One region of the Salinicoccus sp. Marseille-QA3875 genome, then DNA from elsewhere that is predicted to be linked to it. Evidence: riboswitches for the same ligand, from Rfam matches in the RefSeq annotation. Region 1 holds a riboswitch; the other holds the start of a gene.
The links. Region 1 has a riboswitch for thiamine pyrophosphate ahead of tenA (thiaminase II). Riboswitches for the same ligand answer to the same signal wherever they lie in the genome.
Positions count from the first base shown of each region.

Region 2: it holds a riboswitch for thiamine pyrophosphate, as region 1 does, so the genes downstream of both, ACY8DT_RS05975 (ABC transporter substrate-binding protein) here and tenA (thiaminase II) in region 1, are expected to answer to the same signal.

Region 1 is NZ_CM143103.1:463,282-469,066, reverse strand. It holds gene ACY8DT_RS02510 (5'-nucleotidase C-terminal domain-containing protein) at 1-173, shown strand, start outside; gene rlmD (23S rRNA (uracil(1939)-C(5))-methyltransferase RlmD) at 185-1,552, shown strand; gene ACY8DT_RS02500 (Fic family protein) at 1,797-2,840, shown strand; gene ACY8DT_RS02495 (hypothetical protein) at 2,943-3,089, shown strand; TPP riboswitch at 3,133-3,224, shown strand; gene tenA (thiaminase II) at 3,304-3,975, shown strand; gene ACY8DT_RS02485 (AraC family transcriptional regulator) at 4,064-4,954, shown strand; gene ACY8DT_RS02480 (VLRF1 family aeRF1-type release factor) at 5,054-5,785, shown strand, end outside.
Region 2 is NZ_CM143103.1:1,157,179-1,162,963, reverse strand. It holds gene ACY8DT_RS05990 (hypothetical protein) at 19-582, opposite strand; gene ACY8DT_RS05985 (sodium:solute symporter family protein) at 579-2,024, opposite strand; gene ACY8DT_RS05980 (hypothetical protein) at 2,055-2,264, opposite strand; TPP riboswitch at 2,408-2,508, shown strand; gene ACY8DT_RS05975 (ABC transporter substrate-binding protein) at 2,599-3,597, shown strand; gene ACY8DT_RS05970 (ABC transporter permease) at 3,601-4,380, shown strand; gene ACY8DT_RS05965 (ABC transporter ATP-binding protein) at 4,373-5,131, shown strand; gene ACY8DT_RS05960 (acyl-CoA dehydrogenase family protein) at 5,124-5,785, shown strand, end outside.

The DNA of each region.
Region 1 (5,785 bases):
ATTACATGAAAAACGGACCAGAGTTTGAACTGAAAAATCCGATAACGGTCATACCTGCCGGCAAATATTACTTTATTTCCGCGACAAAGGCACAAAACTATATTAAAGACGAACCGATCAGGCATATCCGAACGATAGATGATGGTTACAGCTGGTACGAAATTGAAATGTAAGAGGGATATAAATGACACTACCTGTTAAAAATGAATATTATACAAGTACAGTTCTGGATTATACTCACCAGGGACTCGGTGTGGTAAAGATCGACGGCTACCCGATCTTTGTCCAGGATGTACTGAAAGATGAAGAAATAGAATTCAAAGTGATCAAAGCGAATAAAAAATTCGGGTACGGTAAGATGACCAAACTTATCGAACCGGCGAACGAGCGCATAGTCCCGCCGTGTGTATATTACTACGAGTGCGGCGGCTGCCAGATCCAGCCGCTCAGTTACAGTGAACAGCAGGCATTCAAAAAAGGCACTGTTGAAGCGAACATCAACCGCCAGGCGAAGCTCGGTGTGGATGTGCATGAAACTATAGGCATGGAAGCACCAAGCTATTACCGCAACAAATCGCAGATTCCTGTGCAGAAAGTGGATGGTGAACTGAAGCTCGGGCTGTACAGACCGAGAAGTCACGACATCATTGATATTAAACACTGCATGATTCAAAAGGACATTCATAACGACATTATGAATGAAGTCCGTGAGCTGCTTAAAACGTTCAACATATCCATCTATGACGAGCATAAGCATAAAGGGCTGCTGCGTCATCTGATCATCCGCTCGAACCATGATGATTCTGAAGTCCAGGTGGGCTTTATTACCAATGGTCATAAAAATCCATTTGGCGATATTATAAGGATACTGGTTGAGAAATTCCCGGCGATTACGAGTGTCGTGCAGAATATCAACATTGATAAGACGAATGTAATTTACGGCAGTGAGACGAAAGTGCTGCACGGTGCAGAGTATATTACCGACGAACTGCTTGGCAAAAAGTTCAAGATCCGTGCACGGTCATTTTATCAGGTGAACCATGAACAGACGGAAAAACTGTATACGGAAGCGTTGAAAGTTGCGGACTTGAAAGGCGATGAAACAATCATCGATACGTATTGCGGCATCGGCACCATCGGTCAGGTCGCGGCAGAACATGTCGGTAGAATCATCGGTATCGAAGTCGTGGATTCTGCCGTCGAAGACGCGAGAGAAAACGCGAAGCTGAACGGCATTGATAATGCAGAATATCATCTCGGAAAATCGGAGGTGGTCATGAAACAGCTGGTTGCAGAAGGTGTAAAACCGGACCTGGTATTCGTCGACCCGCCGAGAAAAGGGTGCCACGAAGACTTTCTCGACAGTCTGGTAGAAGTCGCGCCGGAAAAGATAGTTTATATTTCATGCAACCCGAGCACGCTGCAGAGAGACTTGAAAATCCTGAGCGAACAGGGCGGCTATTCAGTCAGCCCGGTAACGCCGGTGGACCTGTTCCCGCAGACGAATCATATAGAAGCGGTGACGCTGTTGGAGAAGAAGTTGTCTAACTAAAATAAACCTTTGTTTTTTCATGTCAGATTCAATATCTATTCAATACTTTTATCATCCCTGGCCCCGTGATCCATTTTTTGTTCAACGACAAATGAGTTGGGAAAGTGGGTTTTATAATTAACTTAGCCACCTTTGACACAAAAATCACCTAAGAAAGATTAATTTTAGGTGATAATACGCCTAATCTATTTTAAATACGCCTAAAAAATGATATAATTAGGCGATTAAAAAGGAGGTTAAGCGAATGAGAGCTTTCAATTACTATAATTTGAAATATTATCATTGGGATAGCGAGATTCTCGGATTGGTTTCACAAATACACGAGTACAAAGGCAGACAAGAATTATATTTAAAACAAAAACCTGCTGTTCTGGATAAGTTAGTTGAAATAGCGAAGATTCGCAGCACAGAAGCTTCTAATGAAATTGAAGGAATTGTGACCACCGACTCGAGACTACGTGATCTATACCAGGATAAAACAATTCCAAGAAACGGGGATGAAGAAGAAATCCTGGGTTACCGGGATGTGTTAAATACCATTCATGGAAGCTTTGAGTTTATACCTATCCAATCAACGTATATTTTACAGTTACATCGAGATTTATATCAGTATTCTGCGAAATCATTTGGCGGAAGATATAAAGCAACACAAAATATCATCACCAAAACCGGATCGGATGGAAGACAAAGTGTGATTTTTACACCGCTTGATTCTTATGAAACACCTATTGCAATTGATAATATATGCGAAAGCTATAATCAGACACTCGAGGACGATGTAATTGATCCACTTGTGTTGATTCCAATTTTTATCCTTGACTTCTTATGTGTTCACCCGTTCAACGATGGTAATGGACGGATGTCGAGATTATTAACAGCTCTATTGTTATATAGAGAAGGTTATGTTGTTGGAAAGTATATCAGTATTGAAAGCAAAATAGAAAAGACCAAGGAAAGTTATTATGAGGTATTGGAACAAAGTAATCACAAATGGCATGAGGAAGAGAATAATCCTTTTCCATTCATTAAATATATTTTAGGAATAATACTTTCTGCTTACCGTGATTTTGAAGAGAGAGTTGATTTAATGGATGATAAATTACCTTCCAAGGAATTAGTCATTCAAGCAATAAATCAAAATTTAGGGAAATTTACTAAGAGTGAAATCATGGATCTGGTCCCGAGTATCAGCAGGGCATCAATTGAAAACGCGCTGAAACAACTTGTTGAAGATAACGAGATTGAGCGCCATGGTAAAGGAAGAGCAACTTTTTATACTAGAAAATAAGTATTGAAATTATTAGAATTAACGGATTGTCTGATTCAAATTTCAAAATAAAGCCTGTCAAGATCAACTATTTCCGCAGTCGAAAACATGGAGGCGGGTTCAATGAAACTGGACGTAAATAAACCTCAATTAACCATCATGGGTGTGAGATTTAACAATCAGAAAGAGTTTAGAGGTGCACTATATGCAATCAGATCCAATATGATTGAAGGCGACGATTCATCTATTTACCAAATAGTGATGTATTGAGAAATATCCGCAACTCGTGTATGTTGGTCATATAAACCAAATACGTTCCAACTGGGGGCAGTCTTAAAGGCTTGAGAAGTACCCTTTGAACCTGAACTGGTTAATACCAGCGGAGGGAAGTGGATAAATTTATTATTGAATAAAGATCGAATCAATATATAAAAGCATCAATCCCTCCTCCTCCAGTCGGAACGACTAACAGGAGGAATTTTTTATGCGTTTTTCAGAACAGTTGAGGGAAAGGACGAAAGACAGCTGGGATAAGAGTCTGAATCATCCTTTCGTTAAAGGTATTGTTGAAGGTGACCTGCCGCTCGAAACATTCAAGAATTATATTTTGCAGGATATTTATTATTTGAAACATTACGGGAAAGTCCATGCATTCGCAGCGGCGCATGCGGATGATTTTCATGTATCTGCGAGCCTGGCCGGGAAGGCGAAAAATACTGCTGAAGCGGAACTGACTGTACATAAAGAACATGCTGAAATTTTAAATATTACCGACGAGGACATTGCAAACTTCAAACCGGCACCGACGGCTTATGCCTATACGTCCCATTTGTACAGAGTTTCCTTGTCCGGCAGTCTCGTGCAGATCATCGCTGCGATTCTGCCGTGTTACTGGCTGTATGCGGATATCGGCATGAAATATAAAGAGGCGAAACCTTATGAGGAAATCTACCGCAACTGGATCCGGATGTACGCGAGCGACTGGTTCCAGGAGTCGACTCAGGAAATGATCGACCTGGTTGATGAGTTGGCAGCGAAAGCAAGTGAGGATGAAAAGGAAAAGATCATTGATCAGTTTGTGATCGCGAAAGAATACGAACTGGCATTTTGGGAGATGTCATACACATTTGAAACGTGGATGTCCGAGCGGGAATGAATTTATTTTACCCGATTGAAACGGGCAGAAATTGTCGGGTGGCGGGAAACACCGGTTGATAGACTTGTTAGTGAGTGGAGGTAATTGAATGGATATGTTAAGAGGATTCAATCAGGCGCTGGATTATATCGAAGATAATCTTGAAAATCGGATTGATTTAAAAGAAGTGGCAAAGAGGGCCTACAGTTCCGAATATCATTTCAAAAGGCTGTTTTCACTTTTGTCCGGCATCACAATTTCTGATTACATCAGAAGGCGGCGTCTGACTGTTGCAGCGGCGGAATTGAAAAAGTCGGATATCAAAGTGATTGATGCAGCGGTAAAATACGGCTATCAGTCACCGGATGCGTTCGCGCGGGCATTTCAGAGTTTTCACGGAGTGACGCCATCGGCAGTAAGAGATAATGAACAGAGTTTAAAAACATATCCTAAAATGTCCTTTCAACTCACTATTCAAGGAGGAGTCGAAATGAAATACCGTATTGTGGAAAAAGAACCGTTCAAAATCGTTGGAGTCAAGTATGAAGTGGAAATGGCGGACGAGGTGCTTTCGCCGTCGTATGGAGAGATGATGGAAACCATCAGTGAAGCGACAATGACTGATTTGGCATCGATGTCCGAAGAGAATGGATATGGAATAGTTCACGCCACAGCAGATTACAGTGAGAATGATACAGCTCAAGCGACTTTCAATCAGTATATCGGTGCATTTTCAGATGATGAGACAGACGAGTATTCCACTTTGAAAATCGGATCTTATAAATGGATCGTCTTTGAAGCGGAAGGGGACTGGCAACAAATTGAAAAAACATGGATGCGGATTTATACGGAATGGCTGCCGTCTGCATCTTATGAGCTGGACTCGGGACCTGAAATATTGGCAGATAAAGAGGATAGAGCGAGATTTGTATTACAATCAAGGATAAAGATTAATAGGGATATCATCGTCCGGGCAAATAAACTTTGTCCGGCTTTTTAGTGTTTTATTGACTGGCATCAAGGGTAAATAAGTTTAAAGATGTATATGAGTGTTTTTCAACCCACCCGGAGCATACAACTTGAATAGGGGGAAAAATTTATGTCTGTAAGAAAAGATATTAGACGCATCAACGAAAAAGAGGACGAACTCGGTGTTTTGACTTTATATTTGAATACAGATGCAAGCAACCCGGATTTGAATAATGGCGAATGGAAAATCCACTTGAAAAATGAGATTAAAGAGATGAAAAATTACGCAGATAATACGGCAGCTGAACCCGAGAAGAAAGCACTGAAGAAACTGCTTAAAAAGGTAGAGGATCGTGTAGGTGAACTGCAGATGGAACTGCAGAAAGGTCTGATGATTACAGCTTCTGCCGATGAAGAATTGTGGGAAGAAAAAATTCTTCAGGTGCCTGTGACAACGACACTCCACTGGGAGAAAATACCTGCCACACAGCAGCTTGAGGCGATGGTTCAAAAGTACCCGAAAGCAGCGATAGTCGTTCTTCAGCAGATGGATGCGCGTTTTATTGAAACGGAACTCGGATCCATAATAGATGAGGTCACTTTCAGCTGGGATTTGAACCGTGAAGACTGGCTGGATTACAGCAGCGGTGCATCGGTCGGTTCAAGAGGTTCCAACCAGGATCACTTCGAACGCCGTTTCGATGAAAATAAAAACCGTTGGTATAAAAATCTGGCACCAAGGCTCGGCAAAGAGATCAAAGACCGCGGGCTGGAAGGTGCATACCTAGTAGGCAGCAATGAGCTGGTTCCAGATTTAGAGGAGCATATGCATCAAGGACACCTTCTTGGCGTATTGACCAAA
Region 2 (5,785 bases), 690 kb from region 1:
CCCAGTTATTTTAATCCATTATCCAATCAAATCTTTCCCGCTCTCCCATCTCCCGCTCAGAAACTGCTCCGATTCTCCTGTGTTTCCATTGATATAGAAGGTTCTATCTACCTCTGCACTGTCTACAACCACTTTATAGATCGGCAGATATACCATGGAAGTTTCCACAATTTTATGCCTGGGTTTCTTCAGAAGATACTGCTTATCAATCTGTTTCCTTCTTACATCTTCGGCGTACTTGCCGACTTCATTTTCCTGAATAACCGGCTCGACGACCAACCGATCACCCACCGCTTCTTCACTGACCGGCGGCACATGGGAAAAGATGCCTCGATACCCGGACACAGCATCGATAAAAATCATCCGCGGAATCTTCTTCGGCGGAAAGGGCGGCCGGTCTGCGAGAACCAGGTTCTTCACCATCCAGAATGGGTGGTAAAGAAGAGTGGCACTCGTTGTGTTTTTTTTGAGATAATCTGCGTTGATGGTTTTATTCAGCCGGGCTTTCATCCCTAAACTTTTATATATCGATTGATACAGTTCTTTTTCAGATATATGAGTCTTTCCTATGCGTTTTATCATTTATTATCATCCAGGTGTGAGTGATACATATCGACTCTGGCCTGCTGCTCTTTCGGCGGCGGTGATGTCATCAGGCTTACTACGATGACGAGGATGAGTGAAACGGGTGCCGCGATGATCGGTTCGGCATTGGTCGGCAGTGCCTGGCTTGAAACAAGTATGACGAACAGAATCGCACCGCCCAGCATGCCGGTGAATGCACCGATCTTGTTGGCGCGTCTCCACCAGATACCTAGGACGAACGGGAAACCGAACGCAGATAACAGGAAGCCGCCGACCCATCCGACCATGACGGCGATGATGCCCGGCGGATTGATGGCGATCACGATGCCGATGATGACTGCCACGAACATCGTAATCAGACCGAGCAGGGTGACGAAGCGCTCGCTCGCTTTCGGATTGATATGCTGTTTATAAATATCATGTGCAATGCCTGCTGAAATCGCAAGCAGCATCGCGTCCGCCGATGACATGATCGCAGCGAGCAGTCCGGCGAGCATGACGCCGCCGAGAATCGGCGGCAGATATTCTTCGACGACGGAGACGAAAATCATATCTGTATTATCGAGCGTTTCAACTATGCCGAGTGTGACACCGGCAATCGTGACGAAAAAACCGCCCAGAAACAGGATGATATAGATGAATGTGCCCCACATGGAAGAGCGGCGTGCCGTTCTTGCATCACGTGAAGCGAAGTTACGCATGACGACCGACGGCGAGATGATGCCGAACCATATGAATGCGATGAACAGTCCGAAGTATGACATCCAAGGCTGTGTGACGTCACCAAATGCCGGATCGGCAGCGAGTGCACTGTCGAGCATATTGCCGATGCTCCCGAAGTCCACCCAGATGACGGCGGCGAGTATGACCGTACCAAAAAGCATGATCATCCCCTGGAACAGGTCGGTATATGTAATCGCCCACATACCGCCGAGTGCTGCATAAATTGTAAAGCCGAGCCCGAGTACGATGGTTGCTGTGGCATAATCGATGCCGAGCACGTAGGAACCGATCAGACCTGCTGCAGTGAGCTGCGGCACCATATAGAAAGTCATGGCGACCACGACGATGATTGCAGCAAGTACCTGGACGGATGTGCCGAATCTCTGGTGGAAGAAGTCCGGCATGCTCTTTGCACCGGAACGTCTGACCTGCCCCGAGATCAGGAACATCGCAAGCGGCAGTGCGGCAAGCACACCGAATGCGTAGGTGAAATAATACGGGAGCCCCATCGTCACGCCGGAGCCGACCGCACCCATCAACGAACTGGAACTGGCGATGGCAGCAAAGATTGCGAACGCCCCGACAAATGTATTGATGCTCTGGCCCGCTGTGAAATAGTCACTTTCACTCTGCCTGGCCCTTCGGTAGAAATAAATACCGATGACAGTCATTAATAATAAATACAGTAATAGAATGATTCCTTCAGTGATCTGCATACATCATACCCCTTTCTGTTTCTGGCTGTGCTAATCTTTTTCGATTCTTTCAATCCACACGACATAGGCAACCGTCAAAATAAACCAGATGAACAATCCGAAGAACATCAGCCATGCAACGAGTGAAATTCCCGCGACGTAGATATCCACCGGCCACCAGCCGAATACGAACGCCGAGTAGATGATGATGATTAAAGTCGCAAACAAACCCGGATCTTTGAACTTTGATCTTTGAGCCATATGCTACACCCCTTTTAGAATATTTCATTTATTCGGTCAATTGTTGATGTTTATTATATATAATTGCGGTAACGGTTTCAACACGAAGTCATCACTTTTTGACATACGGTTCCATCATGATATAATTGATGCCACAAACGAATATTAATGCATAGGGGAGCCATACTGTGGCTGAGAAGGATGTATCCTGACCCTTGGACCTGATCTGGATAATACCAGCGGAGGGAATGTGTGACGGCTATGCCATGGATGTATGGTCCACCCTCACAAGTCTTGACGCCTCCGGATAAGGAAGGTGTTTTTTTATGCCGTTTTTGAGAGGAGTGCTTTTATTATGAATAAAATTCTATTTCCCGTCGTATTCGTACTGCTGCTTGCAGCGTGCGGGGGCGGTGGTGCGGAGGAATCCGCTGATATGGATGAACTGACGGATGTCACGTTTGTGCTGGACTGGACGCCGAACACGAATCATACAGGTGTCTATGCCGCACAGGCGGAAGGCTATTACGAGGAACACGGATTGGATGTGGAAATCGTCCTGCCGGGTGAAGCGGGCGCGGAACAGACGGTCGCGACAGGCAATGGTGATTTCGGCATCAGTGCACAGGAGAATGTGACGCAGGCGCGTCTGCAGGATGTGTCGATCGTGTCACTCGCTGCAATCATCCAGGATAATACGTCATATCTGGCTTCACCTGAAGAATACGGATTGGAAACGCCGTCGGATCTTGAAGGTCACACATATGGCGGCTATGGTTCACCGATCGAAGAGGAGACGATTCACTCGATCATGCAGGCGGATGGTGCAGATTTCAGTGAAGTCGAAATCCTCAACGTCGGGGAGGCGGATTTCTTTGCTACTGTGCAGCGTGATGTCGACTTTGCATGGATCTATTACGGATGGACGGGGATTGAAGCTGAGCTCAGGGATATGCCGCTCAATACAATCGACTTCACCGAGTATTCGGATGCATTGAATTTTTATACACCTGTAATGATTACGAATGAGAATATGATTGAAAGCGATCCGGAAACGGTTGAAGCCTTTATGAGTGCGACGACGGAAGGCTACCAGCTGGCGATGGAAAATCCGGAACAGGCGGCGTCTCACCTGATTGATGCCGAACCGGATCTCGACGAAGCGCTTGTGATGGCGAGCCAGGAGTGGCTGGCGGATGTCTATCAGAGTGACGCGCCTTACTGGGGGTATCAGGACCGGGAGGTCTGGCAGAATTATTCGGACTGGATGTATGAAAGCGATCTGATCGAGTCTGAGCTGGATGTCGATGCTGCATTCACAAATGACTTTCTGCCGGATGAATCGGAGGAATAAACGATGAAACGACTTTTATCATGGAGCGTACTCTCACCGCTCCTCGCCATTTTCGCCATACTTGTCATCTGGCAGCTGGCTGTCGGCATCTTTGAGATCGAGGCGTGGATGCTGCCAAGCCCGGTTCAGATCATACAGGAAGGCATCGAGATCTATCCACGCATCATCGACCACAGCATCTCGACGATACTGATAGCGCTCGGCGGGTTTACCATCGGTGTATCGGTCGGACTCGTTCTGGCGGTTGCACTGCATCTGGTGCCGCAGGCGAGGCAAAGCATCTACCCGCTTATGGTGCTCTCGCAAAATGTGCCGATTATTGCGCTTGCCCCGCTTCTTGTGCTGTGGTTCGGCTTCGGGGCACTGCCGAAGATACTGATCATCACGCTCGTCGTCTTCTTTCCGATCGCCGTCTCCCTGATTGACGGTTTTCGGCAGACGAATCCCGAACTGCTCAATTATATGCGGATGATCGGCGCCGGCCGCCGGCAGATTTTCTTCAAGCTGGAATGGCCGAGTGCCCTGCCGTATTTCTTTTCAGGTCTTAAGATTTCTGCCACATACAGTGTGATGGGTGCGGTCATTGCCGAGTGGCTCGGTGCCCAGCAGGGTCTCGGGGTCTTCATGACGGTCGCATCTTCCGCGTTCCGGACGGATCAGGTATTCGTATCGATTTTTGTCATCATGCTGATCAGTCTGGTGTTGTTCGGTTTTATTCTGCTGCTCGAGAAATGGCTGACTCCATGGAATCAGGACAAGAAAGGAAGTGGAACGGATGACTGACAAACTGCGTATTGAAAATCTGTCTCATACATTCAAAGGGCAGTCGGACATCGACGTGCTCGATAACCTTTCGCTGAGTGTCGCTGACGGGGAGTTCGTCACGCTGCTCGGCCCTTCCGGCAGCGGAAAGAGCACCATCTTCAATCTCGTCGGCGGACTGATCGATGCGGAGAATGGTGATATCTTTATTGATGGTAAGCGTGCCAACGGCACACGGGGCAACATCAGCTATCTGCCCCAGCAGGATTCCCTGCTGCCGTGGCGGACGATCGAGGATAATGTCGTTTTGGTCCAGGAGGTAAACGGCGCCGTCGACCGGGAGGCTGCTCGCAGACTGCTGGAACGGGCCGGGCTCGGTGGTTATGAATCCGCCTACCCTGATACACTGTCCGGCGGTATGCGCCAGCGCGTCGCCTTCATCCGCTCGCTCCTCAGCCCGCAGCGTCTCATGCTGCTGGATGAGCCGTTCGGTGCACTCGATGAACTGACACGGCTCGACATGCAGGACTGGCTGCTCAAAATGTGGGAAACCGACCGCCGTTCGGTGCTGTTCATCACCCACAGCATAGAGGAGGCGCTCTACATGTCCGACCGTATACTGATTTTGTCCAATAAACCAGCCCGCATCATCAAGGAAATCGACGTGCCGTTCGAACGGCCGCGTGATCCCGGCATTACGCTGGATGATACGTTTGCCAAGCTTAAAAGGGAAATCTACCTGTTGTTGAAAGAAGGGGTTCAGAATGATTGATGCACAAATGACGAAACTCATCCGAAACCAGGCGTCTCAGATGGAGCAGGAGGGCAGGCTGTCAGAGACGGTGCTGCAGTACATCTATGATCAGGGACTGTTCAAATTGTTTGTGCCGGACGCGTTGGGCGGCAATATGCAGCCGCTGCCGGAGGCATTGAAAATATTCGAGGAAGCGGCACATGTGGACGGCAGCTTCGGCTGGCTCGTGCAGATCGGTTCAGGCGCCGGATTCTTTGCGACGACGATGGCGCCGGAAGCGGTCAGAAAATATTTCACCGCCCGAGATTTCTACATTGCCGGCAGCGACCGCCCGACGGGTGTGGCCAGAAAGACTGATGGCGGCTATATTGTGAACGGCACATGGGCATTTGCGAGCGGGGCCGGCCATGCCAGCCTGTTCACTGCAACATGCCGGATAGAATCCGATGACGCGGAGGATGAGAAACTGTATGCTTTTGCTTTTACACCCGATCAAGTCGAAATTGAAGAGGATTGGAACGCCTTCGGCATGAAAGCGACCAGCAGCCATACCATCCATGTGGAGGGTGCTTTCGTACCTGCGGCATATCGTTTTGACGTGACCGGCCCGCATTTCCATTTCGATCATCCGGTCTACCATTATCCGTTTGTGCCATTCGCCGCAGCGAATAT